Regions from separate parts of the Nocardiopsis gilva YIM 90087 genome, predicted to be linked through region 1. Evidence: riboswitches for the same ligand, from Rfam matches in the RefSeq annotation. Region 1 holds a riboswitch; the other holds the start of a gene.
The links. Region 1 has a riboswitch for cobalamin ahead of cobN (cobaltochelatase subunit CobN). Riboswitches for the same ligand answer to the same signal wherever they lie in the genome.
Positions count from the first base shown of each region.

Region 1 (4,416 bases):
TGCAGGCCGTCGCGGATCTGCACGTCCTTGATCTCGCAGAGGTACCCGTCGACGTGCATGACGAAGTCGTCGAAGTCGTCCTCGCCGGGCATCTCGTCCTGGTGCAGGTCGTGGTGGAGCTCGGCGGCCTTGATCAGCGTCCAGATCTGCGCGCGCAGCGCCGGGGCCTTGTCCGGGTCGAGGTCGCTGACGAGGGCGTACTCGTCCAACAGCTGTTCGAGCTTGGCGATGTCGCCGTAGGTGTCGGCGCGCGCCATCGGCGGGACGAGGTGGTCGACCACGGTGGCGTGCGAGCGGCGCTTGGCCTGCGTGCCCTCGCCGGGGTCGTTGACGATGAACGGGTAGACGAAGGGGAGGTCGCCGAGAACCGCGTCGGGGGCGTCCTCGGCCGCCAGTCCCAGCCCCTTGCCGGGCAGCCACTCCAGGGTGCCGTGCTTGCCCAGGTGGACGACGGCGTCGGCGCCGAATCCGCCGTCCTTTCGCGCGGTCTCCAGCCAGCGGTAGGCCGCCAGGTAGTGGTGCGAGGGCGGCAGGTCCGGGTCGTGGTAGATCGCGATCGGGTTCTCGCCGAAGCCCCGCGGCGGCTGGATCATCAGCACGACGTTGCCGAACCGCAGGCTGGCCAGCACGATCTCGGGGCGGCCCGAGGAGTCGTCGACGTAGAGCTCGCCCGGCGGCTCGCCCCAGTGCTCCCGGATGCCCGCGGTCAGTTCGGCGGGCAGGGCGTCGAACCAGCGGCGGTAGTCGTCCAGCGGGACGCGGGCGTCGGCGCGGGCGAGCTGCTCCTCGCTGAGCCATTCGACGTCGTGGCCCCCGGCGCTGATCAGAGCGTGGATCAGCGGGTCGCCGTCGTCCTCGCGGCGGTCCTCCTCCGGACCGGGCACGCGCCACAGCGTGTCGTCGGAGCCGAGGTCGTAGCCGCGCTCGGCCAGGAGCCGGAACAGCCGCACCGCCGAGGCGGGGGTGTCCAGGCCGACGGCGTTGCCCACCCGGGAGTGCTTGGTCGGGTAGGAGGACAGCACCACGGCCAGGCGGCGCCGCTCCGGGGGAACGGCGTGCAGGCGGGCGTGGCGCACGGCGATCCCGGCGATGCGCGCGGCGCGCTCGGGGTCGGCGGCGTAGACCGGGATCTGGCCGTCCTCCCCCGTCTCCTTGAACGAGAAGGGGACGGTGATCAGCCGCCCGTCGAACTCCGGGATCGCGACCTGCATCCCGGCGTCCATCGGGGTCAGGGCGGCGTCGGAGGCCTGCCAGCGCTCGCGGCTGGAGGTGAGCACCAGTCCCTGGAGGATGGGCACGTCCAGCGCGGCCAGCGCCCCGGCGTCCCAGGCGTCCTCGTCGCCGCCCCCACTAGCGTCGGCGGCCACCGCCCCACCGGCCGCCAGCACCGTGGTGATGACGGCGTCGGCGCGGCCGAGCAGCTCGAACAGGCCCGGGTGGGTCTCGGCGGTCAGGCCGCGCAGCGAGCCGGAGAACACCGGCAGGGCGTTGCCTCCTGCGGCCTCGATCGCCTCGCACAGCACGTCGATGAAGGCGGTGTTCCCCGACAGCTCGTGCGCCCGGTAGAACACCACGGCCACGGTCGGGCGCTGGGGGTCGGAGCCGTAGGAGCCGTGCACGCCGTAGTCGGGCATGCGCTCCGGCGGCTCGAAGCCCTCGCCGGTGAGCAGCACGGTGTCGGAGAGGAAGCGGGCCAGTTGGCGGAGGTTGCCGATGCCGCCCTCGCGCAGGTAGGCGTGGGTCTCGGTGGCGACGCCGGAGGGCACCGTGGAGAACGCGATGAGCTCGGCGTCGGGGGCCGCCTCGCCGCCGAGCGCGACGAGCGGAACCCCGCTCGCCCGGAGGGTGTCCAGGCCCTGCGGCCACGCCTCGCGCCCGCCGAGCAGCCGCACGACCGCGACGTCGACGCCGTCCAGCAGGGCGGGGAGGTCGTCGGGGTCGGTGCGGGCCGGGTTGGCGGTCCGGTAGCCCGCGTCGGCGGCGCGCGCCGCCAGCAACTCGGTATCGGCCGTGGACAGCAGCAGGATCGTTGCCACTCGTGGTCCTTCGTCTTCGCCGGGGTCCGCGCCCCGTGACCGAACAGATGCGTGTCGGCGCGCAGTCTCCTGGCTCCCAGATCGCCGCTCCCCGCTGCCTTCCCACCGCGTTCGCACCCGCGAGCCGCCGCGGCAGTGGCGTGTGTGGGCGGGTTCACTCCCTGGTCACAGTGGCGGGACCGCCCCGGATTCGCACCGGGTTCCTGCGCACCGCCGTCGCCCATCCTCGCAGAAGAGCGCGGTGTGCCCGCAGGGGACCACCGCGCCCCCGTCCGCTGATCGCCGGAACGCCTGCCACTCCGGGGTTTCAGGGCCGTCACTCCGTAAGAAAGAATCGCGGGCATGACCCACGATCCCTACCCCTCGCCCGGCCCGAGCGACCCGTTCGGACAGCAGCGGCCCGATACCCCGTTCGAACAGCCCCATCCGGGCGGCGCACCGTATCCGTCGGGCGCGCAGCCACATCCGGGCGAGGTGTCCCCCTATGGCGGAACGCCGCAGACCGGAGGGTGGCAGGGCCCGTCGGAGGTCTCCGGTGCCGATAATGTGCCGCTCACCACGATCGGGGACATCACCGTCACCCGCACCGAGGTGATCACCCCCTCGGGACGTTTTCCGATCAAGGGCAGCATGTGGAACGTCAACGACATGACACAGCAGCACGAGACCATTCCGCCGGTGGCGATCGTGCTGGCCATCCTGTTCTTCGTCTTCTGTCTCCTCGGGCTCTTGTTTCTCCTCATGAAAGAGCGCAGGATTACTGGGAGCATTCAGGTGACCGTGCAGGGACACGGGATCGTGCATTCGACGCTCATCCCTGCCCGCGATCCGTCGACGATGATGCAGGTGGTGCAGCACGTCAATTACGCCCGTTCGCTGGCGGCCATGCCGTGAGGACGTATGAGAACGCGGACAACGGCCGTGGATAGGAACGCGAGAGTGGGTCGCCCTGTGAGCCTGCCCTGACACAACGTGTGACCGAGACGTGAAAAGCGCCCCGCCGACCACCGAAAATGGACAGAAGAACGCAGGTCAGAGCGGATTTCTCGGACAAACGGAACGCCGCGCCGCAATCCGACGTCAAGCGTCGCGGCGTTGCGGTTCAATTCTGATCCGACAACAGAACGATCACCTTATTCGTCTCGACGCGTACTCCGGATTCACGCGGCTACGTTGCCCCTCATGACCGATTCCGCTCAAGGCGTGTGCTCCCCTGCTCGGGAGGCGCTCGCATCGTGACCGACTTCTTGGCGTACGTCGACCGGCATTCCGACACGATCGTGATGCAGGCGACCCAGCACGCCAGCCTGATCGCGCAGTGCATTCTGATCGCGGCCGTCCTGGGGGTGGGGATCGGCGTGCTGGCATTCCGGAACGAGACGGCCGCCGCGCTGACCACCGGCACCACCAGCATCATCTTCACCATCCCCTCGCTGGCCATGCTCGGCCTGCTGATCACGCCCCTCGGACTGGGCGTGGCGCCGACGGTGACGGCGATCGTGCTCTACTCGCTGCTGCCCATCCTGCGCAACACGATCTCCGGACTGAACGGCGTCGACCCGGCACTGGTGGACGCCGCGCACGGCATCGGCATGAGCCGCACCCGCGCCCTGTTCCGGGTCCAGCTCCCGCTGGCCTGGCCCGCGATCCTGGCCGGGCTGCGCGTGTCCACCCAGCTCGCGATGGGCATCGGCGCCATCGCCGCCTTCGTCAACGGGCCCGGTCTGGGCCAGCTGATCTTCAGCGCCCAGGGCCGCCTCGGCACGGTCAACGCGCCGAACATGGCGCTGGCGGGCACGCTGGGCATCGTCGTGCTGGCGCTGCTGTTCGACCTCATCTTCGTCCTGATCGGCAAGTTGACCACCTCACGAGGAATTCGAATCCATGCCTGAGAGCACCACCGCCCCGCGAACGCCGGCCGACCCCGCCGCGAGCGGTGACCGTGCCGGGGGCGTCCCCATCCGCCTCATCGAGGTGACGAAGCGGTTCGGCGCCTCCGCGGAGACCGCCGTCGACAATCTGACCATGACGATCCCGGCCGGAGAGATCGTCGTCCTGCTCGGCCCCTCCGGGTGCGGCAAGACCACCACGATGCGGATGATCAACCGGCTGATCGAGCCGACGACGGGCCGCATCATGATCGGTGACAGCGACGCCAAGGCGCAGCGCCCCGACGAGCTGCGCCGCCACATCGGCTACGTCATCCAGCAGGCCGGGTTGTTCCCGCACATGACCGTGGCGCAGAACATCGCGCAGGTGCCGATGATGCTCGGCTGGGCCAAGCAGCGCATCACCGAGCGCGTGGACGAGCTGCTCAACCTCGTGGGGCTGGACCCGGCCGAGTACCGCACGCGCTACCCGCGCCAGCTGTCGGGCGGGC
Region 1 covers NZ_CP022753.1:2,108,861-2,113,276, reverse strand. Annotated here, with positions in the region: partial or broken gene cobN (cobaltochelatase subunit CobN) at 1-2,036, opposite strand, end outside; cobalamin riboswitch at 2,099-2,242, opposite strand; gene CDO52_RS09765 (hypothetical protein) at 2,379-2,930, shown strand; gene CDO52_RS09760 (ABC transporter permease) at 3,272-3,928, shown strand; gene CDO52_RS09755 (ABC transporter ATP-binding protein) at 3,921-4,416, shown strand, end outside.

Region 2 (4,416 bases), 2.2 Mb from region 1:
GCCGCCTCGATCTCGTCGGCCGTGGGCACCCGGGGCGAGTGGATGTCGTAGACACCCGGGCCGATGCCCCGCTTGTACCCCGCGACGGCCAGGTCGTCGACCAGTTCCATGTGGGAGCGGGCCGCCTCGACGCTGGTGACGTCAGCGTCCAGCTGTTCGATGGCGCCGACGATCCGCCCGAACTCCGAATAGCACATGTGCGTGTGGATCCGGGTGGTGTCGGCAACGCCGGAGGTCGCCAGCCGGAACGAGCCGATCGCCCAGGCGAGGTAGTCGGCGTGGTAATCGGCGCGCAGCGGCAGCAGCTCGCGCAGGGCGGCCTCGTCGACCTGGATGTGCCGGATCCCCGCCCGCTCCAGGTCGGAGACCTCGTCGCGCAGCGCGAGCGCCACCTGGCGGGCGGTGTCGCCCAGCGGCTGGTCGTCCCGCACGAACGACCAGGCCAGCATGGTGACCGGGCCGGTGAGCATGCCCTTGACGGGCTTGGACGTGCGCGACTGGGCGTAGGTGATCCACTCGACGGTCATCGGCTCGGGCCGGGAGACGTCGCCGTAGAGGATCGGCGGGCGGACGCACCGCGACCCGTAGGACTGCACCCACCCCTTCTGGGTCGTGACGAAGCCGTCCAGGCGCTCGGCGAAGTACTGCACCATGTCGTTGCGCTCGGGCTCGCCGTGGACGAGGACGTCCAGGCCGATGTCCTCCTGCAGCGCGAGGACGCGGTCGATCTCGGCGCGCATCCGCCGCGTGTACTCCGCGTCGTCGATCCGCCCGGCGCGGTGGTCGGCGCGCGCCTTGCGCACATCGGCGGTCTGCGGGAACGAACCGATGGTGGTCGTCTGCAGCGGCGGGTCGTCGGTCCGGGCCGCACCGCGCTGGTCGTGCCCGTTGCGGGCCACGTCGTCGCCCAGCGCGTCCAGCCGTGCGCGCACCCGGCGGTTGACGAACGCCCCGCTGTCCGGGGCTGAGGCACGCGCCCGCTCCAGCTCCGCCGCGATGCCCTCGTCCCCGGCCGACAGCGCCCGGCCGAGCAGCACGACCTCGTCGAGCTTCTGGCGGGCGAACGCCAGCCGCTCGCGGATCACCGGGTCGAGCTCGGTCTCGGCGTCCAGGTCGATGGGCACGTGCAGCAGGGAGCAGGAGGTGCCGACGACGATCCCGCGGGCCAGGCCCAGGAGCGAGCCCAGGGTGGACAGCGCCTTGGGCAGGTCCGCCCGCCACACGTTGCGGCCGTCGACGACGCCCGCGACCAGGGTGGTGTCACCCAGGCCCGAGATGGCGGCGATCTCGTCGACCGACTCCGGCCCGGCCACCAGGTCCAGGCCGATCCGCTCCACCGGGGTTCGCTTGAGGACCTCCAGCGCCTCGGTGCCGATCGACCCGAAATAGGTGGAGACGAGAATCTCGGGGCGGTTGGTGAGCTCGCCGAGCCGACCGTAGGCGCGCTCCAGCGCCACCAGCTCGGCGCGGCCGTCATCGGTCGCCAGGATGGGCTCGTCCAGCTGCACCTGGCGCGCGCCGGCGGCGGCCAGGAGCTCCAGCAGCTCGGCGTAGCGGCCGAGGAGGTCGTCCAGGAGCTCCAGCGGCCGCCAGCCCTGCGGGGCGTCCGCGGCGGGCTTGGCCAGCATCAGGAAGGTGAGCGGGCCGACGAGCACCGGCCGGGTGACGATGCCCAGCCCCTTGGCCTGGGCGAACTCCGAGAGGGGCTTGGTGGAGGCGGCCAGGCGGGGCCGCTGGTCGGGGGACAGTTCCGGGACCAGGTAGTGGTAGTTGGTGTCGAACCACTTGGTCATCTCCAGGGGCGCGATGTCGTCGGAGCCCCGGGCCATCGCGAAGTAGCGCCGCAGCTCGGCCTCGCGGTCGTCCCCGGCGAAGTCGGGGGTGCGGAAGCGCTCCGGCACCAGGTCGAACAGGACCGCGGTGTCGAGCATGTGGTCGTAGCAGGAGAACGTGTTGGACGGGATCTCCGCCACCCCGGCGTCGCGCAGGGTCTCCCAGACGCCGCGGCGCAGCCGGGCCGCGACGGCGTCCAGTTCGGAGGCGGGGACGCGTCCCGCCCAGTAGGCCTCGCTCGCCCGCTTGAGCTCGCGGTTGGGGCCGATGCGGGGGTATCCGTGCACGGTGGTCGTCATCGGACGGCACCGCCTCGAAGCGAGGTTCGGGTTCTCATGGCTTCTTCTCTCCCTCGTCGAACAGCCGTTGGCGGTCCAGCCGTGCCGTTCGGGAGCAACGCATGAGCGCGTGCGCGGTGAAGCGCCCGTCGCCCGCGGCCCTCCCTCGAGGCACGTGGACCAACCGCGGACGCGGGGGCGTCCACGGGCGGAGGGCAGGTATTCGGACTCGTGGGCGTACGTGCCGGGGTGCCGACACGCGGGCCTACCGGCCGTCGCTTCCCAGGCGGGTCGTGCCCAGTGCTGTTGACGGCTCTCGTTCCCACTCACCGCTGCGGGGCAGTCCCGGATTCGCACCGGGTTCCCTCTTTCGACACGCGCGACTGCTGCCGTGCGTGTACCGACCGCGGCTGCCAGTATAGGGATCCGTTTGCGCGCGGCTCGGTCGGGCATGCCCTCATGCGCCCGAAACATCCCCGTTCCTGCGGTTTTGCGTTTCGGACAGCGGGTGTTGACGCTCTTATTGCCCGCCATGTCAGCGGGCAGGCCCTTGACCGTTCTAAGCTCGTTCGGTGGGCCCGGTTGCACCTGCTGAACACCCCCTGGCGAAGGCGATCCGGACCCTTGAGCAACCGAGAATTCGGGTCTGAAAAACTCCCCACCAATTGCGAAAGACGTTCCTTCCCTTGCAGACAGAGCCCGGCGAACCCGACGCGCCGTTCACCACACCCAACTCGCCCGCGCCGACTTCGGCAGGTCGGCGCACCCCACGCCTCCCGCGAGCCTCCGCTCCGATCGCGCTCGCACTCGTGACCGCCCTGGCGCTCGCCGCCTGCTCCTCCCCGGACGCCGAGCACAAGTCCGACAAGCCCGAGCGGGCCAAGGCGACCGGCAAGGCCGACGAGCTCACCGTCGTCGATCTCGACAACGTCCCGGACGTGACCGAGGAGACGAAGGAGACCGAGGAGTCCGGCGTCACGGCGGAGCTGGCCTACCCGAAGATCCCCAACGCCGACCCGCTGACGAAGCGGCTGGGCGAGATCACCGGCCAGGAGCGGGACGACTTCCTCGGCGCCAACTCCAAGGCCAAGGACATCAAGATCGGCTGGAACCTGAGCGTCGCGGGCGACGACGTCGTGGCGGTCCGGCTCACCCAGGACGAGAAGGACGACGAGGGCGAGCACACCGCCTACGCGACCTACTGGTACGACACCACCACGGGGACCACCGCCTACTCCACCGAGCTGCTGGCCGGGCAGAAGGAGCTGGAGACCCTCGACGGCCTGGTGAAGAAGGCGCTCAAGGACAAGGACGCCGCGGACACCTCCCAGCTCTACCCGATCCTGCGGTCGTACGACTCGATGGGCTTCAACCCCGACGGCGACCTCGTCGTGGAGTTCGACGAGGGCCAGGTGGCCCCGGTGAAGTCCGGCCGGATCTCCGCCGTCATCCCGAAGGAGGACGTCGACCCGCTGCTGTCGGACTTCGGCAAGAAGGCCCAGGCCGCGGCCGTCGTCGTCACCCCCGACTACCGGATCGAGAAGGCGGCGACGCCCCCGAAGGACGGCGCCGACGCCGAGATCCCCGGGATGATGCCGGTGCGCGACGACAGCGTCGACTGCTCCGACCCCGCGTCCAAGTGCATCGCGCTCACCTTCGACGACGGCCCGGGCGAGCGCACGCCGGAGCTGCTCGACGCCCTCGCCGAGTACGACGCCAAGGCCACCTTCTTCCTCACCGGCGAGCCCGTGCAGGAACACGCGTCCACGGTGCGGCGCGAGTACGCCGAAGGCCACGAGCTCGCCAACCACACCGTGCACCACCCCGACCTGACCCGGCAGGCCGAGGTCCGGGTCCGCGCGGAGCTCGACACGGTCAACGACCTGGTCCGGCGCGAGACCGGGTTCAGCCTGGAGCTCATGCGCCCGCCGTACGGCGCCACCAACGACATGGTCTCCAAGATCTCCAAGGAGAAGGGGCTCGCGGAGATCATCTGGAGCGTCGACACCAACGACTGGAAGGACCGCAACGCCTCCATCGTGTCCAAGCGCGCGGTGCAGGGCGCCCAGCCCGGGTCGATCATCCTGATGCACGACATCCACGGCACGACCATCGACGCCGTCCCCTCCATCCTCAAGCAGCTGGATGAGAAGGGCTACAAGATGGTCACGGTGTCCCAGTTGCTCGGTGACACCGAGCCGGGCAAGTCCTACTTCAACGGCCACCCTGAGGAGAAGAAGGACGGCGCGGACTCCAAGGAGGACAAGGAAGACAAGGGCGAGAAGGACGGCAAGGACGAGAAGGG
Region 2 covers NZ_CP022753.1:4,315,261-4,319,676, forward strand. Annotated here, with positions in the region: gene metE (5-methyltetrahydropteroyltriglutamate--homocysteine S-methyltransferase) at 1-2,132, opposite strand, end outside; cobalamin riboswitch at 2,309-2,531, opposite strand; gene CDO52_RS19415 (polysaccharide deacetylase family protein) at 2,798-4,416, shown strand, end outside.
Region 2: it holds a riboswitch for cobalamin, as region 1 does, so the genes downstream of both, metE (5-methyltetrahydropteroyltriglutamate--homocysteine S-methyltransferase) here and cobN (cobaltochelatase subunit CobN) in region 1, are expected to answer to the same signal.